Regions from separate parts of the Arthrobacter sp. 4R501 genome, predicted to be linked through region 3. Evidence: riboswitches for the same ligand, from Rfam matches in the RefSeq annotation. Region 3 holds a riboswitch; each other region holds the start of a gene.
What was found. Region 3 has a riboswitch for thiamine pyrophosphate ahead of thiO (glycine oxidase ThiO). Riboswitches for the same ligand answer to the same signal wherever they lie in the genome.
Positions count from the first base shown of each region.

Region 1: linked by a shared signal. The riboswitch ahead of thiD (bifunctional hydroxymethylpyrimidine kinase/phosphomethylpyrimidine kinase) and the one ahead of thiO (glycine oxidase ThiO) in region 3 are both predicted to bind thiamine pyrophosphate.
Region 2: linked by a shared signal. The riboswitch ahead of thiC (phosphomethylpyrimidine synthase ThiC) and the one ahead of thiO (glycine oxidase ThiO) in region 3 are both predicted to bind thiamine pyrophosphate.

Region 1 is NZ_PJIW01000003.1:223,162-229,573, reverse strand. Features, by position in the region: gene CXR02_RS04060 (Rne/Rng family ribonuclease) at 409-3,693, shown strand; TPP riboswitch at 3,795-3,892, shown strand; gene thiD (bifunctional hydroxymethylpyrimidine kinase/phosphomethylpyrimidine kinase) at 3,875-5,473, shown strand; gene rplU (50S ribosomal protein L21) at 5,746-6,054, shown strand; gene rpmA (50S ribosomal protein L27) at 6,116-6,379, shown strand.
Region 2 is NZ_PJIW01000005.1:242,043-248,454, reverse strand. Features, by position in the region: gene CXR02_RS06695 (hypothetical protein) at 89-526, opposite strand; gene CXR02_RS06690 (VOC family protein) at 640-1,515, opposite strand; TPP riboswitch at 1,634-1,741, shown strand; gene thiC (phosphomethylpyrimidine synthase ThiC) at 1,784-3,553, shown strand; gene CXR02_RS06680 (alpha/beta fold hydrolase) at 3,558-4,292, opposite strand; gene ffh (signal recognition particle protein) at 4,396-5,976, opposite strand; gene CXR02_RS06670 (glucose-6-phosphate dehydrogenase) at 6,065-6,412, shown strand, end outside.
Region 3 is NZ_PJIW01000010.1:76,170-82,581, reverse strand. Features, by position in the region: gene CXR02_RS11725 (thiazole synthase) at 1-655, opposite strand, end outside; gene thiS (sulfur carrier protein ThiS) at 660-896, opposite strand; gene thiO (glycine oxidase ThiO) at 893-2,239, opposite strand; TPP riboswitch at 2,230-2,350, opposite strand; gene thiE (thiamine phosphate synthase) at 2,378-3,154, shown strand; gene CXR02_RS11705 (RNB domain-containing ribonuclease) at 3,219-4,718, shown strand; gene CXR02_RS11700 (DEAD/DEAH box helicase) at 5,011-6,412, shown strand, end outside.

The DNA.
Region 1 (6,412 bases), on a different contig from region 3:
CGCCGGTGGCTGGAAGCAGCATTCAGTCAGCGCCGTCAGGTACCGATCCGTTGCCCGTGGTTCCGCCGCCTTTCAGCCCGGGTGTGAGAGAATGAACATGGCTGGAGGCCGACCCACATTCGGACTCCGGTCCGGTGGCTTGTTTCAAGACCGCCAATGATGAGCAGGGCAGGCTTCGGATTCTCTGATCCGGCTTCCCGCAATTCCATTGGTCGGCACCTGGTTGTGGCGTGTAGAACAACGGGTTTCAGGACACAGCCGACGGCTCCCACGGGCTGCCGCACCCCTCTGCCGGTGCGAACCTGGGAGTATCCACTTGACTTCTGTCAACGCCCGCGGGTTTTGACAATATGTGCCCCAATGGGTGCCGGATGTGGCGGTACGTCAGGGGCAGGAGTGTTGCCACATATGGAAAACGAACAAACACCAGCCATTAATGATGAAGCCGTCGCCGAGGCCACGGAAGCGCCCAAGAAGGCCACCCGGACACGCCGAAAGGCAGTGCCGAAGGCCGCAGACTCCGCACCGGTAAAGGAGTCAGCCGAGGCTGAGCCTGCGACGGACGCCGCACCGGAGCCTAAGGCGCCGGTCCGCCGCACCCGCGCACGTAAGAAGGTCGAGACCGCCGAACCGTTGCCGGCCTTCGCTGCTGAGGTTCTGGAGTCACCTGCCGCCGTTGTTACCGAGACCGTCGTAGAGCCCGCCGTCGAACCCGAGGCTGCAGCCGCAGCCCCCGAGGCTGCAGCGGAGACCAAGCCTGTCCGCCGCCGCCGCGTGGCCACGCGCAAAACCTCGGCCCCCGACGTCGCACCCGCGGCCGTGGAACAGGCAGTTCCAGAGCAGGCAGCCCCTGAAACTGCAGCAACGCCGGCCCCGGAAGCAGAGGAAGCCGCCGCTGCGGCCGCCGCCGCGCCCGCAGCAGCCGCCGTTGCCCCCGTCAACGCTGCCCCGGTCAACGCTGCCGCCGCGCCGCTTGACGAGCCGGCTGCTGCTGAGACTGCCAGCCCGTTCAGTTCACTCTTCCTTGAGCCGGCGTCCACCACATCGGTGCTTTTCCAGGCCCCCGACCTCAGCACCGTGGTCCGCCCCGCGCCGGTTGCTGCCGCGGTTGAAGAGCCGGAAGAGGACGACGCCGAAGACGGCGAAGCGGACGACGCCAACGGCCGCCGCAGGCGCCGCAGCCGTGGCCGCCGTGGCCGCAGCCGCACAGGCGAAAGCGATGCTGACGGTGATAACGAAGGCGACGAAGGCGCAGCCGAAGAAACCGAAGAGGAGTCCGCCGGGCAGGCCGATGAAGGCGTGACGTCCCGTCGTCGTCGCCGCCGTCGCCGTGGCGACCAGGATCTGGAACTGACCGGAGGAGAAGGCGACGACCCGCCCAACACGGTGACCCGTGTCCGCGCGCCGCGCGCCGCGACCGAAGCGCCGGTCAACAACCGCGTCACGTCTGTCAAGGGTTCCACGCGCCTCGAAGCCAAGAAGCAGCGCCGCCGCGAATCCCGCGACACGGGCCGCCGCCGCACGGTCATCACCGAGGCCGAGTTCCTGGCCCGCCGCGAATCAGTTGACCGGCAGATGATCGTCCGCCAGCGCGACGACAGAATCCAGATCGGCGTCCTCGAAGACGGCGTCCTGGCCGAGCACTTTGTTTCCAAGACCCAGCAGGACTCCCTGATCGGCAACGTTTACCTCGGCAAGGTGCAGAACGTCCTGCCGTCCATGGAAGCGGCGTTTGTTGACATCGGACGCGGCCGCAACGCCGTCCTGTATGCCGGTGAAGTGAACTGGGAGGCAGTTAACCTCGAAGGCAAGCAGCGCCGGATCGAAAACGCGCTCAAGTCCGGCGACACCGTCCTGGTCCAGGTCACCAAGGATCCCGTGGGCCACAAGGGTGCACGGCTGACCAGCCAGATCTCGCTGCCCGGCCGCTACCTGGTCTATGTGCCCGGCGGCTCCATGACCGGCATCTCCCGCAAACTGCCCGACGTCGAGCGAAACCGCCTCAAGCGCATCCTCAAGGACCGCCTCCCGGAGCACGCCGGCGTCATCGTCCGCACCGCTGCCGAAGGCGCCTCGGAAGAGGAGCTCACGCACGACATCAACCGGCTGCGCGCGCAGTGGGAGGGCATCGAAAGCCAGTCCACGTCCACCAAGATTCTCGCGCCGGAGCTGCTCTACGGCGAACCTGACCTCACCATCAAGGTGGTCCGTGATGTCTTCAACGAGGACTTCTCCAAGCTGATCGTCTCCGGTGAAGAGGCCTGGGACACCATCGAGGCCTACGTCACCTACGTGGCCCCGGACCTCGTGGGCCGCCTGGAAAAGTGGACCAAGGACCAGGACATCTTCGCTGCGTGGCGGATCGATGAGCAGATCCACAAGGCCCTGGAACGCAAGGTCTTCCTGCCTTCGGGCGGCTCGCTGGTCATTGACCGCACCGAAGCCATGACCGTGGTGGACGTCAATACCGGCAAGTTCACCGGCAGCGGCGGCAACCTCGAGGAAACCGTCACCAAGAACAACCTCGAGGCAGCTGAAGAAGTGGTCCGGCAGCTCCGGCTCCGCGACATCGGCGGCATCATCGTCATCGACTTCATCGATATGGTCCTCGAATCCAACCGCGACCTTGTCCTGCGCCGCATGGTGGAATGCCTGGGCCGCGACCGGACCAAGCACCAGGTGGCCGAAGTGACCTCGCTGGGCCTCGTGCAGATGACGCGCAAGCGCATGGGCACCGGGCTCCTGGAAGTCTTCGGCGAGCAGTGTGAAACCTGTGCAGGCCGCGGAATTGTCACCCACGACGACCCCGTGGAACACCGCCGCGCCAACACGGTAGCCGCGGAGCACCACGTGCAGCGGGTAGACAGCCGCCCGGAAGCCCAGCGCACTGACAGCGTGCGGACTGACAGCCAGCGCCCGGACAGCCAGCCGGGTGGCCGCACTGACCGGAAGCGCCGCCGCGGACGGGGTGGCCAGCCGCTGGAAACAGCACCGGCAGCTCCGGTGCAGATCCACACGGTCCACCCGGAAGCCAGCGATGCCGAGCGCCATGCGAAGGCGGAGGCCACGCGGGCAGCGCTTGCGAACATTGCGGCCGCAGCCCACGCTGCGCATCTGCATGACGACGAGGTGGCGCACGCATCAGCTGCCGCGGGCCGGCAGCCTGCGGCTCCGGTGCCGGCTCCGGTTGGGCAGTCCGAAACGGACTCCAACGGCCGCCCGGCCGCAGTGCTGACATTCGGCGGCGAGCAGGTGGTGCTTCCGTTCGTTGCGCACCACGATGACCAGCCGCACGCACCTGCCCTGACACTTGACCGCCTCGCGGAGGCCTTCGCCCACCTTGGTGAGCCGGCTCCTGTAGCGGAAAGCACGCCGCCGGCAGTTCATGCAACTGAAAGCCGGGCGGCCGAACCTGCCCGCCAGCAGCAGCCAGCCGCGGCGGAGAGGGATTACTCCGACCACACCGAGGAGCCCCGCGCCCGCCGTCCCCGGCGGAACCGGAGTGCCAGCCGTGCCCAGGGCGCAGCCAACGCCACGTCCGTAGAGCATCACGAAGCCGCTCCCGCGGCTGCCGCCGGACACACCCACGCCGCCAAGGCCCCGGAACCCGTCAAGGCTCCTGTGGCCGACAAACCGGTTGCCGCCAACGCGCCCATCATCCTGGGCGTAGGAGTTCCGGCCTCGGAGCTCTGACCAAACAGTAGGGCAAGCCAATACAACGGCGCCCGGACGTGCCTGTGAATCACAGGCTGCGTCCGGGCGTCCGGCGTTAAGTCGCGAGGAACGCTAGGCTGGTGACTGACACGGGGTGCCGCGCAGAGAGCCGGCTGAGATCCACACCCGTTGAACCTGTCCGGTTAGCACCGGCGAAGGGATGTCTCCTTTGGCTTCAACTTCTGTCCTTCCTCCTGCAACGCCCGCGGCGGCCCTGCCGGAAACCCCAGCAACCCGGGCTGAGGTCCAGCCCGCACCAGGCCGCTCTTCTGCGGTCCGGGTGCTGCGTGACGTTCCGCGGGTGCTGTCCATTGCCGGATCGGACCCTTCAGGGGGCGCGGGCGTCCAGGCCGACCTCAAAAGCATTGCGGCCCTTGGCGGCTACGGGATGGCGGCCATCACCGCGCTGACGGTCCAAAACACCCAGGGGGTCCAGGCGGTTCACGTCCCGCCGGCGTCCTTCCTTGGCCAGCAGCTTGATGCCATCAGCGATGACATCACCATCGACGCGGTCAAGATCGGCATGCTGGGCGACGCTGCGGTGATAGGAGTGGTCCGCGACTGGCTGGAAAAGGTGCGTCCCGCCGTCGTCGTTCTTGATCCGGTGATGGTGGCCACGAGCGGCGACCGGCTGCTGCAGGAGTCTGCCGAGGCGGCCCTGCGGGAGATGCTCCCGCTCGCGGACCTGATCACCCCCAACCTGGCGGAACTGGCCATCCTGTTGGGGGAGCCGCAGGCGAGGGAATGGCACGACGCGCTCGGGCAGGGGCAGCGGTTGTCCGCAGCGACCGGCGCCACCGTCCTGGTCAAGGGCGGCCATCTCGACGGCGGTGCGTGCCCGGATGCCCTGGTCAACGCTGCCGGGCTGCTCGCCCGGGAGGTGGTGGAAGTGAGCGGGGACAGGATCCCCACGCGCAACAGCCACGGCACCGGCTGCTCGCTGTCATCGGCCATGGCCACGGCCCAGGCCCGGCTGGGGGATTGGGAAGCCTCATTGCGGAAAGTGAAGCCCTGGCTGGTGGGCGCGCTGCAGGCCGCTGACCAACTTGAGGTGGGCGCGGGCAACGGCCCCATCAACCACTTCCACCACATGCAACAGGTTCCGGCAGCCGGCGAATTCGCAGAGACGCTGCGGCGGGCGTCGGAGCCGGATCTTGCAGCCATCTACGGGCTGGATTTCATCCGCGACCTGGCGGCCGGCACATTGGCTGAGGAACAGTTCGCCTATTACCTCGCCCAGGACGCCATCTACCTCAACGGCTATTCGCGGGTCCTTGCCCGGGCCAGCGCGCTGGCGCCCACGGAAGCCGCCCAGCTATTCTGGGCGAAGTCGGCCCAGCAATGCCTTGAGGTCGAGTCCGAACTGCACCGCACGTGGCTAAGCACCAGGACAGTGGACTCCGTCCTCGGACCTGTCACCAAGTCCTACGTGGACCACCTGCTGGCGGCCTCTGCCTCCGGCAGCTACTCGGTCCTCGTGGCGGCGGTACTGCCGTGCTTCTGGCTGTATGCCGAAGTGGGGCAGACTCTCCACGCGGAGTTCCTGGCTGCGGGTGCACCGGCAGCACATCCTTATGCCGACTGGCTGCGGGCCTATGCTGACGAGGATTTCGCCCAGGCCACGCGTGACGCCATCGCCTTGGCTGACGACGCCGGCCGGAGTGCTTCCGCGGATGAACGGGCGGCGATGCTGGTGGCTTTCAGGCAGTCGTGCCGGTTCGAGGTGGAATTCTTCGACGCGCCGCGAATTCATTCCTGACAGACTGCGGCCCGTGTGGCCTGTACGATAGTCAGGCACGGTTTTGGATTGTCAGTGCAGTACCTGCTTGTGGGTCCTATCACAGACAACCTGCCGTAACCAGCCTCATTTGCGGCCGAAGGCAAAATTAGCGTATTCTAGATCTTCGGTGCTTACGCCAACACTTGGGTTACGACCCCACGGCGTTGAGGCACAGCGAGAACCCAGCCAATTATGGAACAGGGTTCAGCACGCAAATTTAGTAATAAACGTCGAGAGAAGTGAGTTCCCAAGTGGTGTACGCGATTGTCCGCGCAGGCGGCCGCCAAGAGAAGGTTTCCGTTGGAGACTTCGTTACCCTGAACCGCGTCCCCGGTGGAGCCGGCAGCACCTTTGAGTTGCCCGCACTGCTCCTGGTAGACGGTGACAAAGTCACCTCTGCTGCTGCGGACCTGGCCAAGGTAACGGTTACGGCTGAGATCCTCGAAGACCTCCGTGGTCCGAAGATCGTCATCCAGAAGTTCAAGAACAAGACCGGTTACAAGAAGCGCCAGGGTCACCGTCAGGAATTGACCAAGGTCAAGATCACGGGTATCAAGTAACTCTTCGTTACTGTTCAGGTTCTTCAGCAGATTCCCCAGAATTTAAAGGCAGGCATTTCAAATGGCACATAAAAAAGGCGCGAGTTCCACTCGCAACGGTCGTGACTCCAACGCCCAGTACCTCGGCGTCAAGCGCTTCGGCGGCCAGGTAGTTTCCGCAGGCGAGATCATCGTTCGCCAGCGTGGCACCCACTTCCACCCGGGCGCCGGCGTTGGACGTGGCGGCGACGACACACTGTTCGCACTGGCCCCGGGAGCCGTCCAGTTCGGCACCCGCCGCGGTCGCCGCGTAGTCAACATCGTTGCTGCTGCAGCTGCAGAGTAACAAATAGTTCTGAAACGGTGGAGCGGGCCATTT
Region 2 (6,412 bases), on a different contig from region 3:
ACTTGTTTATTGTGCCAGATCAGCGTCCGGATTTCGACTTGACACGTCGGGATGGGGCAGCGGGCGGACCCGGCGGGCCACGGCCGGCCTACGACGACCAGACATACACTCCGGTGCGTGCGGCGTCATCGACGGAGTTGGCAAGCTCAGCGAACTGCTGGACATACGTCCGGGCCTCGGCCACGCCGAACGGCATGTCATCCTGGGCGGCCCACTTTTCAGCGACGTCGTCCAGGACATGGCCTTCGCCTTCAGTCTCGTAGCTGAGCAGGTCCGCGAGCGCACGCACCATGGCCGGCGGGACCCCGAGGAGGGAATCGCTGGCCACGTCAACCATGGCCAGTTCGTAGTCCGCGCCACCGGCGTGCACAGCAACGCCGGCAAGGTCGCCAAGCTGCTCGATTTCGAAATCGCTGATTCCGGGAATCCGCAGGGCCTGGCCCGCCGGGGAGCCGCCTGCATCCAGGACGCCCGCCCGCTTCAGCGCGGCATCGTGAGTGGAAACAAAAACTTCAGTGAAACCCATGGGAACAGCCCTCATTCCGTCGACGGTGCGGCCTGGAAGGGCAGCAGCAAGTGCCGCCCCGGCCGTTCAGAATCAGCCTAGTACAAGGCAGGCCGCATATTTGGCAGCCGCACTCAGCGGACGGTGGCACGGATATTGTTGCGCCACGGGTCCTCGAAGCGAAGCTCGGCGCCCGTGTGGTGCGAGGCCACACCGGCGACCTTCAGGCGGTCCGCGAGCGCTCCGACGTCATCCCCGGAAGGGACCTCGATGAGCACTTCGCCGAGGCCCAGGGTGTCCTTGCGGGGACCGGCTCCGCGGCTGTTCCAGACGTTCATGGCCATGTGGTGGTGATACCGGCCCGCGGAGACAAACAGTGCCTGCCCGTGCCAGCCGGCGGTCTTTTCGAAGCCCAGCGTGCCGACGTAGAAATCGTGCGCTGACTGGACGTCGCCCACCTGGAGGTGGACGTGACCCACGCCGGCTTCGCTGGCCCGCTGGCCTGCCACGGATTCCTGGGTCAGGTGCTGCTCGAGGTAGCGCTTCGGCGGCAGTGCCAGGCTGTCCATCACTACATCTTTCCCGTTCCACGACCAGTTTTCGCGGGGTCTGTCCCAGTACAGTTCGACGCCGTTGCCTTCGGGGTCATTGAAGTAGAAGGCCTCGCTGACGAGGTGGTCGGCGCTGCCGGTGAAGGACCGGGGTTCGTACTGGGCGGCGGTGGCTACCGTGGCGGCAAGCGAAGCCTGGTCGTCAAACAGCAGTGCGGTGTGGAACAGCCCGGCCTCTCCCCTGCCAGGCAGATTCAAAGACGGGGCGGCCGCGAGATGGACCAGCGGGCGTTGAAGGCGGCCAAGATAGACGCCGCCGTCCTGTTCCGCGACGATCTCCAGGCCGAGCGCACGCTGGTAGTAGTCGGTCATCAGCTTCATGTTGCCCACCTTGAGCATCACGGTGCCCATGGAGAGGTCGGCAGGAAGGAGATCCCGGCTGGTGGCTTCTGCAGTCATTTGAAAACTCCCGGTCCGTTGGCCTTCGGATGGAAGGCGGCTATACTTCCAATTTACTTGAAGCTTCAATTTAATTCAAGCGTTCCTCCAAAATCCTGCAGCGGCTGTGGTAGCTTCGACTTGACCACACGGGAGCCCTTGCAGGGGCTGAGATCGGGCTGACGCAGCCTGCGACCGTTGAACCTGTCCGGGTAATGCCGGCGAAGGAAGTGAGTATTCATTGAATACACAAGAAACACAGCTGATCCCTGCCCAAAATGAAGCCGACGTGGATCAAACGCTCCAGCCTGAAACCCAGTCACTGAAGTCCCACTCGCTGGCGTTTATCAACGATGAGGCCACCGGGATCCGGGTACCCGTGACCGAGATCGCGCTGGAACCGTCGCCGAACGGGGAGGCGAACGGGCCTTTCCGGACCTACCGCACGGCCGGTCCGGGCAGTGATCCGGTGGTGGGCCTCAACCCGTTCCGCTCGGAGTGGATCGCCGCCCGCGGCGACACCGCGCCGTACAGCGGACGGGAACGGAACCTGCTCGACGACGGCAAGTCGGCAGTGCGCCGCGGCGCCGCCTCTGCGGAGTGGAAGGGCGCGCAACCGGTGCCCCGCCGCGCCGTCGAAGGCAAGACCGTCACCCAGATGCACTATGCGCGGCAGGGTGTCATCACCCCCGAGATGCAGTTCATCGCCCTCCGCGAGAATTGCGACGTGGAACTGGTCCGCAGCGAGGTGGCGGCCGGCCGGGCCATCATCCCCAACAACATCAACCACCCGGAATCCGAACCGATGATCATCGGCAAGGCCTTCCTGGTGAAGATCAATGCCAACATCGGCAACTCGGCCGTGACCAGCTCCATTGCCGAGGAAGTGGACAAACTCCAGTGGGCCACGCAGTGGGGAGCTGACACGGTGATGGACCTGTCCACCGGCGATGACATCCACACCACCCGGGAATGGCTCATCCGCAACTCTCCCGTGCCCATCGGTACGGTGCCCATTTATCAGGCGCTGGAGAAGGTCAACGGCGAGGCCAACGCCCTGACGTGGGAGATCTACCGGGACACCGTCATTGAGCAGTGCGAGCAGGGGGTGGACTACATGACCATCCACGCCGGTGTGCTGCTGCGTTACGTGCCGCTGACGGCCAACCGCGTCACCGGCATCGTCTCCCGGGGCGGCGCGATCATGGCCGGGTGGTGCCTGGCGCACCACCAGGAGAACTTCCTGTACACCCACTTCGACGAGCTGTGCGAGATCTTCGCCAAGTACGACGTCGCGTTCTCCCTGGGCGACGGACTGCGCCCGGGGGCGACGGCGGACGCCAACGACGCCGCCCAGTTCGCCGAGCTGGACACCCTGGCTGAACTGACCCAGCGGGCGTGGGAATTCGATGTGCAGGTCATGGTGGAAGGTCCCGGGCACGTCCCGTTCCACCTGGTGCGGGAGAACGTGGAACGCCAGCAGGAACTCTGCAAGGGCGCCCCGTTCTACACGTTGGGGCCGCTGGTCACGGATATTGCCCCCGGCTACGACCACATCACGTCCGCCATCGGCGCCACCGAAATCGCCCGGTACGGCACGGCGATGCTTTGTTACGTCACGCCCAAGGAACACCTTGGCCTGCCGAACAAGGACGATGTGAAAACCGGAGTGATCACCTACAAGATCGCCGCCCACGCAGCAGACCTTGCCAAAGGCCACCCCGGCGCCCATGAACGGGATGATGCCCTGTCCAAGGCCAGGTTCGAGTTCCGCTGGCGCGACCAGTTCGCGCTGTCCCTGGACCCGGTCACGGCTGAGGCCTTCCATGACGAGACGCTGCCCGCCGAACCGGCCAAAACCGCCCACTTCTGCTCCATGTGCGGCCCGAAGTTCTGCTCCATGAAGATCAGCCAGGACATCAGGGACGAATACGGTTCCGCCGATTCGCAGGCGGCCATTGCCGAGGCCTACAGCGGGATGCGCGAAAAGAGTGCGGAGTTCCTGGCCGCCGGCGGAAAGGTCTACCTCCCCGAGCTTCGGATCCCGGCCGGGAACTGACGGCTCAGGAAGCCTGAACCGAGCGTGACCTGCCGACGTCGGCGATGAAGGACCGGATGGCACGGTCACCTTCGGCAGAGTCCTGGGGCCGGTGTCCTCCCGCAGCGATGCGGTGCAGGGCACCGGTTTCCTGCAGATATCCGGCGATTTCCTCGTAGAGCGGTTCCCACCCACCCGTAAGGACCATGGTGGGGACGCCCGGAACTATGTGCAGCGGGGCCTCCCAGGACGGCGCCTGCAACCGGAGCCGGCGCGCCGACCGTTTTTCCTCCGGCGTGGCGGGCTCCTGCAGGTCCGCCGCGAACATTCGCCGCACGAACTCACGTTGGAAGTCTTCATCGCTGAGCTGGTGCCGGACGTCGAACAGCGGTTGCATCAGGGCGCGGTGCGCGGCCGTGGCCGGCAGTTCGGCGGTTAGGGACAGGCACGCCGGTTCTACCAGCGTGAGGGAATACACCAGTTCGGGGCGTTCGACGGCAGCCATCATGGCCGCAATCGCGCCCTCGGCGTGGGCAACAACATGGCCCCCAGCGGCCCCGCGGCCGTCATCGGCAAGTGAGCGCAGGATGATGGCGGTATCTACGGAGAACGAGGACTCCACGGGTTCAGCGACGGGGTCAAAACCGTGCCGCCGCAGGAAGAGGGCGTCGTACGTCAGGGCCATGCCGTGCTGGCGCAGCCACGCCGCGGCACCGAAAGGTCCGGCGCCGTGCACGAACACTACCCGCTGTTTGAACATGACCCAACCCTATTCCACGGCACCGACATCCCAATTGGGCAGCAGCCAGTGTTGTTATGAGTGCCCACAACGACGCCTGCTGCTACCCAGTCGGGAGGGGTGGTTACTTGCCGAGGAACTTGTCGAATCCCTTGGGCAGGTTCAACTGCGAAGGGTCGAAGTCGCCGCCCTGCTGGCCGAACGCCGCCCCCGTGGGAAGAGCCTTCGCCCCGCCGGCCCGACGGGCCTCGGCGTCCTTGAGCTCCTGGGCAGCCTTGGCAGGGTTGCCTGAGCGGGCCTTCTTCTTCGGGGCGTTCTTGCCGCCCTTCCGCGCACCGCCGGGGCCGCCCATGCCGGGCATCCCTGGCATTCCCGGCATACCGCCGCCCTGGGCCATCTTCTTCATCATCTTCTGGGCCTGGCCGAAGCGCTCCAGCAGGCCGTTGACCTCGGAGACATGCACGCCTGAACCTCTGGCGATGCGTGCCCGGCGGGAGCCGTTGATGATCTTCGGGGCGACTCGTTCGTGCGGCGTCATGGAACGGACGATCGCTTCGACCCGGTCGATCTCGCGCTCGTCGAAGTTCTCCAGCTGCTCGCGGATGTTCTGCGCTCCGGGCATCATCATGAGCATCTTCTTCATGGAGCCCATGTTGCGGATCTGCTGCATCTGGGAGAGGAAGTCGTCCAGGGTGAAGTCTTCCTGGTCGGCGAATTTCTTCGCCATCCGGGCGGCTTCGTCCTTGTCCCAGTTCTTCTCGGCCTGCTCAATCAGGGTGAGGACGTCACCCATGTCCAGGATGCGGGAGGCCATGCGGTCCGGATGGAACAGCTCAAAGTCATCCACGCCTTCGCCGGTGGAGGCGAACATAACCGGCTTACCGGTGACCGACGCAACCGAGAGTGCGGCACCGCCGCGGGCGTCGCCGTCGAGCTTTGACAGCACGATTCCGGTGAAGTTCACACCCTCGTCAAACGCCACAGCCGTGTTCACGGCGTCCTGCCCGATCATGGCGTCGATCACGAACAGCACTTCATTGGGGACGATGGCGCGGCGGATCTCGCTCGCCTGCTCCATCATCTCGGCGTCAACACCGAGGCGCCCGGCGGTGTCGACAATGACGACGTCGTGCAGCTTCTGGCGCGCTTCCTCGACACCGGCGCGGGCGACGGCGACCGGGTCACCAGCGGGGTGCTCGAGTTCCGAAGTGGCTCCGGGGTGCGGCGCGAAAACGGGCACGCCGGCGCGGTTGCCGACAACCTGTAGCTGGGTGACGGCATTGGGCCGCTGGAGATCACATGCCACCAGCAGGGGGCTGTGGCCTTGCGCCTTGAGCCATTTGGCGAGCTTGCCCGCCAGGGTGGTCTTACCGGCACCCTGGAGGCCGGCCAGCATGATGATGGTGGGACCGGTCTTGGCAAGGCGGATCCGGCGGGTCTCGCCACCGAGGATCTCAACGAGTTCCTCATTGACGATCTTGACGATCTGCTGGCTGGGGTTCAGCGCCCCCGATACCTCTGCCCCGAGGGCACGCTCGCGGACGCGGGCCGTAAACTCACGCACCACGGGAACGGCGACATCGGCATCCAGGAGGGCGCGGCGGATCTCCCGGACTGTGGCATCGACGTCGGCCTCAGTGAGGCGGCCCTTGCCACGGAGATTCTTGAAGGTTGCTGTCAACCGGTCAGAGAGTGAATTGAACACGCGCCGCGCACTTCTTTCAGTGGATTTACAGGGGGGACTCGACTATCTAGGGTACCAAGTCGGGCTTGCCGGATGGCATGCTGGCAGGGTGACCAGCCAAACCAGTGTAAAAACCCTGCTCATTCTGGGTGCCTCAGGCGATCTGACGGGACGCCTCCTGCTCCCGGGACTGGCCCGGCTGGTGGCGAGCGGCCGCGCCGATGGCCTAACCCTGGTGGGCGCCGGCTCCGATGCCTGGACGCCGGAACAGTGGCGAACCCGGGTCCACGAAGCCTTCGCCCCCGCCGTGGAGGCCGCCGACGCGGCTGGCAAGAAGGCACTCACCGCCTTGGCGGAAGCTACTCCCTACCACCAGCTGGATGTTACGGCGGATGGAGCCCTGGCGGCCTTGTTGGCAGGCCTGGAAGGCCCCACCGCGATCTATTTTGCGTTGCCT
Region 3 (6,412 bases):
GCAGCACGGCATCACAGCCAAGCTCCATGGCCAGGGCGGCATCGGACGCCGTGCCGATGCCGGCGTCCAGCACCACGGGCACCGAGGCGCGCGAGACGATCAGCTCGATGTTGTGTGGATTCAGGATTCCCAGGCCGGTGCCGATGGGCGCTCCGAGCGGCATGACCGCGGTGGCACCCAGGTTTTCCAGCCGCAGCGCCAGGACCGGGTCATCGTTGGTGTAGGCGAACACTTTGAAGCCCCGGTTCACAAGCTGTTCCGTAGCGTCCACCAGCTCCACGGCGTCCGGCAGCAGGGTTTGTTCGTCGGCGATGACTTCCAGCTTGAGCCAGTCGGTTTCCAGCGCTTCGCGGGCCAGCTCCGCCGTCATGACCGCATCCCGGGCCGTGAAGCAGCCAGCGGTGTTGGGCAGGATCCGGATCCCGTGGTCCACCAGGAGCTGGAAAAGGGACCCCGATTCAGCCGGCGAATAGCGGCGCATGGCCACCGTGGTCAGCTCGGTTCCAGAGGCCAGCAGGGCGGCGCCGAGCCCGTCGAGGCTGGGGGCACCACCGGTGCCCATGATGAGGCGGGAGCCGAGCTCGACGCCGTCGATGACCAGCCTGTCGGCGGCCTCTGGCAGGTTCTGTGTGCTGATGTTGCTGGTTACTGTCATGGTGTCAGCCTCCCTGGACTGCTGTGACCAGTTCGACGTCGTCACCTTCGGCGAGCGCCGTGACGAACCACTGGCTGCGGGGTACTACTTCGGAGTTATGGGCGACGGCGACGCCGAGTTTCTGCCCGTCCGTTGACTGGCCGTTGGCCGCGAGGGGACGGCCAGTGATCTGGCTGATGAGGGTGGTGATGGAGGCGTCGTCCGCCACGGAATGGCGCGAGCCGTTGAGGGTGATGTTCATGCTGATTCCTTCTGTGGGTCGAGGGCCTTCGTGCTGCTGATGTCCTTGCGTGGGGCCTGTAGGCCGGCTACGTGGTGCTTTCCTGAAAAGCGGGCCGGGCTGAGGGCCCCCCATCGCGGGTCCGTCCGGCCATCCAGCAGGTCCCGGCAGATGGCCGCCGCCGCCGGTGCAAGCAGCACTCCGTGGCGGAAGAACCCGGTGGCAACAATCAGCCCGGCAACTTTCCCCGTGTTCCCCGTCCCTTGTGCGGAAACCGGTACGCGGCCGAGGAGGGGTGCGTTGTCCGGGGTCGCCGGTCTTGCCCGTGCCGTGCATTCCAGGAGTTCAAGCTCCGAGACGGCCGGCACCAGGACCTGGGCGTCACGCAGCAGCTGGTAGACACCGCCGGCCGAGACAGCACCGTCGCCTGTCCCGGCGAGCGCGTCTTCCCGCTGTGTTGCCCCGATCACCACGGTGCCGTCCTGCCGGGGAACGATGTAGACCGGCACGCCGTGGACCATTCCGCGGACAGTGGAGGTGAGGAGCGGGCGCAGGTGCTGCGGAACAGCCAGCCGCAGGATGTCACCGTAGACGGGGCGCAGCGGCAGGTTGAGTCCACCCGGCAGGCCATCCAGCGACGCCGCCTGCAATCCGTTGGCCACGATGGTCTCCTTGGCCTGGACAGTCCCGCCGTGGGCGAGCTTCACGCCGATGACGCGGCCGTCCTCCCAGAGCAGGGCAGCGGCGCGCTGGTCAACGGCGAATCCCGCGCGGGCACCTGCCACGGCGGTTCCTGCTCCCGGTTCGTGGAGAGCCAGGACTTCCTGGAGGCACGCCACGAGTTTCCGTGGATCCACCTGGTGGTCGGCGGGGATGTCCAAGGCGCAGGATATGGCCGGGCTGAGCAGGGATTCCCTGGTCCTGGCCTCACGGACAGTCAGGGGTTCCACCACCAGGCCGCTGGCCTGCTGCACGGCCCGCAGGTCCATCAGTGCCCGGCGGTCCGCAGCGTCCGCGCCGATGGCGAGGGTCGGCGTCGTCAGATATCCGGCATCGCCAGCCCCTGCCAGGGCGAGGTCCGCCGCAAAGGCAGGCCACAGGCCGGAGGATGCCAGCATCAGCTCAAGGAGGTCTTCCTCCTGGTAGTGCAGTTCGCTCACAGGGGCCAGCATGCCGGCGGCTGCCCAGCTGGCGCCGTTGCCGGGAGCGTCATCGATCAGCACGACGGAACGGCCGGATCGCCGGACTTCCCAGGCTATGGCGTGGCCGATAACTCCGCCGCCGATGACGGCCACGTCGGCGTGCAGGGCGGTGGCCGGGCTGGCTGGTGCGGGCTCAGCTGGGCTGCTTATCGCGGGGGGCATATGTTCCTTCCCTACGCCGGTACTAGCCGGATCAGGTCAAGCGGTCGGCTCTGACGCCCTCTCAGCCCGGCCGCTTTGTGACGGCTGCAACGGGCTCCCGCAGTACCCGCCCAGTTTAGGGGACTTAGGCTGGTTTCCATGAACGCGCAATCCTTCGCCGCTGCAGGCACACCCTCCGCCCCCTCCGCCGCTCCCGAATCCGTGACCGGAACAGACCCCGCCGGCGGCACAAACACCGGCCTCCCGCACAGCGCCAGGCTGTACCTGTGCACCGACGCGCGCCGGGACCGCGGGGACTTTGGCGAGTTTGTGGACGCGGCGTTTGCCGGCGGCGTGGACATCATCCAGCTCCGGGACAAGGCCATCGAGGCAGCCGAGGAGCTGGAGCTGCTGGCCGTGCTTCAGGCCGCGGCCGAACGCCACGGAAAGCTGTGGGCAGTCAATGACCGTGCCGATATCGCGCTGCTCTCCGGCGCCCCCGTCTTCCACATCGGGCAGAAGGATCTGCCGGTCGCTTCCGCACGCACGCTGCTCGGGGCACCAGCCGTGATCGGCCTTTCCACGCACACCGCCGAGCAGATCGAAGGGGCCATCCGGCTGTCCGGTGGGCTGACTGACCAAGGCGGCCTGGACTACTTCTGCGTAGGACCGGTCTGGGCCACTCCGACGAAACCGGGCCGGGCCGCCGTCGGCCTTGACCTGGTGCGGTACGCGGCCGAAGCCGTCCGCGCTGCCGGTGGCACCCAGGCCACGCTGCCCTGGTTTGCCATCGGAGGCATCGATCTCGGCAACGTGGAGCAGGTGGTGGAGGCCGGCGCCGGCAGGATTGTTGTGGTGCGTGCCATCACCGAAGCCTCCGACCCCGCAGCGGCGGCCGTGGCACTCCTGGCGGCCCTGGACGCCGGCGCATCCTGACAATCCCCCGCGTGGCGGGCGGCGGGCGTGCACGATCCGTGGAAATCGAGCTAACCTGATTTTCGTGTCACATCATAGGTTGGCCCCCAATGTCCACGAGCAAACGAACGACCTCGCGGCGGCGCTGAGCGCCCTGCGGACCGAGCTGGAACTGCCGGGGCCCTACCCGGCGGAGGCGGTCCGGGACGCGGAAGCGGCAGTGGCCGCGCACGAGTTGCCGGGTGCTGACCTGACGGAAGTGGCCTTCCTCACTATCGATCCGGCGTCGTCCACTGACCTGGACCAGGCGCTGTTCATCGAACGTGCGGCCACTGGCTACCGGGTGCTTTACGCCATCGCTGACGTGCCGTCCTTTGTCCGCCCCGGCGGCGGACTGGACGCAGAGACCCGGCGCCGCGGCCAGACGTTCTACGCCCCTGACGGCCGTATCCCGCTGCACCCGGAAGTCATCAGCGAAGGGGCAGGCAGCCTTCTGGCCGGCCAGCTGTGTTCCGCCTACGTCTGGGAGTTCGGGCTGGACGACGCCGCGCAGGTCTCCACTGTGAGCGTCCAGAGGGCCACCATCCGCAGCCGGGCCAAGCTGAGCTACAAGGGAGTCCAGGCCGAACTCGACGCCGGGACGGCCGGCCCTGTCCTGCAGCTCCTGAAGGAAGTGGGCCTCAAGCGCGTTGAACTGGAGCGGCAGCGCGGCGGCGCCAGCCTGAACATGCCCGAGCAGGAAATCGTGCAGCTGCCCGACGGCGGCTACCGGATTGCCGCGGCGCCGCAGCTTCCGGTGGAGGACTGGAACGCCCAGATCTCCCTGATGACGGGGATGGCGGCGGCAGACCTGATGCTGGCGGGAGAAGTGGGCATCCTTCGCACCATGCCCGCCCCGGACGTGCGCTCCCTGCGTCACTTCCGCATCCAGACTGAGGCATTGGGCAAGCCGTGGGACGGCAAGATCAGCTACGGCGAATACCTCCGCAGCCTTGACCCGACCGAGCCCCGGCAACTGGCCATCCTGCACTCCGCCGGCATGCTGTTCCGCGGCGCCAGCTACACGGCGTTCGACGGCACAGTCCCGAAAGAGGCCATCCAGTCCGCCATCGGCGCTGCCTATGCCCACACCACGGCACCGCTCCGGCGTCTGATCGACCGTTTTGTCCTGGTGATCTGCGAAGCCCTGAGCAACGGCAAGCCGGTACCGGACTGGGCGCGGGAAGCCCTGCCGTCCCTGCCGGAGATCATGGCCGAATCCGACCAGCTGGCATCGCGGATGGAACGCATGGCGCTGGACACCGTGGAGGCCGCGCTCCTGGTCAACCATGTGGGCCAGGAATTCGATGCGATCGTGATTTCCGGCTCCAAGCCGCAGAAGGACAACGGCAACGGGAAAAACGGCAACGGCACCAGGAACGGAGCCGCAAAAAATGGAAACGGCCCCTCGGGGATCATCCAGATCGCCGAACCCGCCGTGACGGCCCGGTGCGGCGGTGACCTGGAATCCGGCACCAAGGTGCGGGTCCGCCTGATCTCTTCCGACATCGCTGCCCGCGAGGTCCACTTCGAGCTGCTGGCCTAAAGGTCTTGCGCGCCACCTGATCGGCCCAAAGCCGGGATTCAGGGTCCGTACGGCTAGACTGAAGAAGTAGATATGGATGCCCGGTCGTTGATTTCCTTGATTTGAATTCAACAAGCCCGCCCCTACGCGATCTTGAGATGCACCCGTTGGTCACCAGTGCCAGCATTTTGATAGCCCGCGATCGGCTTCCACTGGATTTGCTTGCGCGCTTCGAGCGTGCTCCGGAACGGCCACGTTGGCCGGCCCGTTGAGCAGGCAGCGCCAATGCCCAAATGAATAAGGAAACTCCCCTGTGAGTGAATTGCATACCCACCAGATCCTGACTGACGACTCCGGCATCGAGACGATCGAACCCGAAGAAACCATCATCTCGGACGAGAAGCCGCACGAGATCGAGGAGAAATCCTTCGCCGACTACAACGTCCGCGCCGACATCGTGGAGTCCCTCGCCGACGCCGGGATCACCCACCCCTTCCCCATCCAGGCCATGACCCTGCCGGTGGCGCTTTCGGGCCACGACATCATCGGGCAGGCCAAGACCGGCACCGGCAAGACCCTCGGCTTCGGCATTCCCGCGCTGCAGCGCGTGGTGGGTCCGGACGACGCCGGCTACGACAAGCTCGCCGTTCCGGGTGCACCGCAGGCCCTGGTCATCGTGCCCACCCGCGAGCTGGCCGTCCAGGTGGCCAATGATCTCCAGAACGCTTCCCGCAAGCGGAACGCCCGCATCACTACCATCTACGGCGGCCGCGCCTACGAGCCCCAGGTGGAGGCCCTGCAGAACGGCGTCGAGGTAGTTGTCGGTACTCCCGGCCGCCTCATCGACCTCTACAAGCAGAAGCACCTGGTCCTGAAGAACGTCAAGATGGTCATCCTCGACGAGGCCGACGAAATGCTGGACCTCGGCTTCCTGCCGGACGTGGAAACCCTCATCGCCGGTACCCCTGCAGTCCGCCAGACCCTGCTGTTCTCTGCCACCATGCCCGGCCCGGTCATCGCCATGGCCCGCCGCTACATGACGCAGCCCACCCACATCCGGGCCGCTGATCCGGACGACGAGGGCCTCACCAAGCGCGACATCCGCCAGCTCATCTACCGTGCCCACAGCATGGACAAGATCGAGGTCGTTGCCCGCATCCTGCAGGCACGCGGCCGCGGCCGGACCATCATCTTCACCAAAACCAAGCGCACCGCCGCGAAGGTTGCCGAGGAGCTCGTGGACCGCGGCTTCGCCGCCGCCGCCATCCACGGCGACCTGGGCCAGGGCGCCCGTGAGCAGGCGCTCCGCGCCTTCCGCAACAACAAGGTGGACGTCCTGGTGGCCACCGACGTCGCCGCCCGCGGCATCGACGTCGACGACGTCACGCACGTCATCAACTACCAGTGCGTTGAAGACGAAAAGATCTACCTGCACCGGGTGGGCCGCACCGGCCGCGCGGGCAACAAGGGCACAGCAGTGACCTTCGTCGACTGGGACGACATGCCGCGCTGGGGCCTGATCAACAAGGCCCTGGGACTCAGCGTTCCGGAGCCCGTGGAAACGTACTCCTCCTCGCCGCACCTGTACGAAGAGTTGGACATCCCGGAAGGCACCAAGGGCCGCCTCCCCCGCAACAAGCGTGTGCTGGCCGGCGTCGACGCCGAGGTCCTCGAGGACCTGGGCGAGACCGGCAAAAAGAACACCCGTCCCAGCG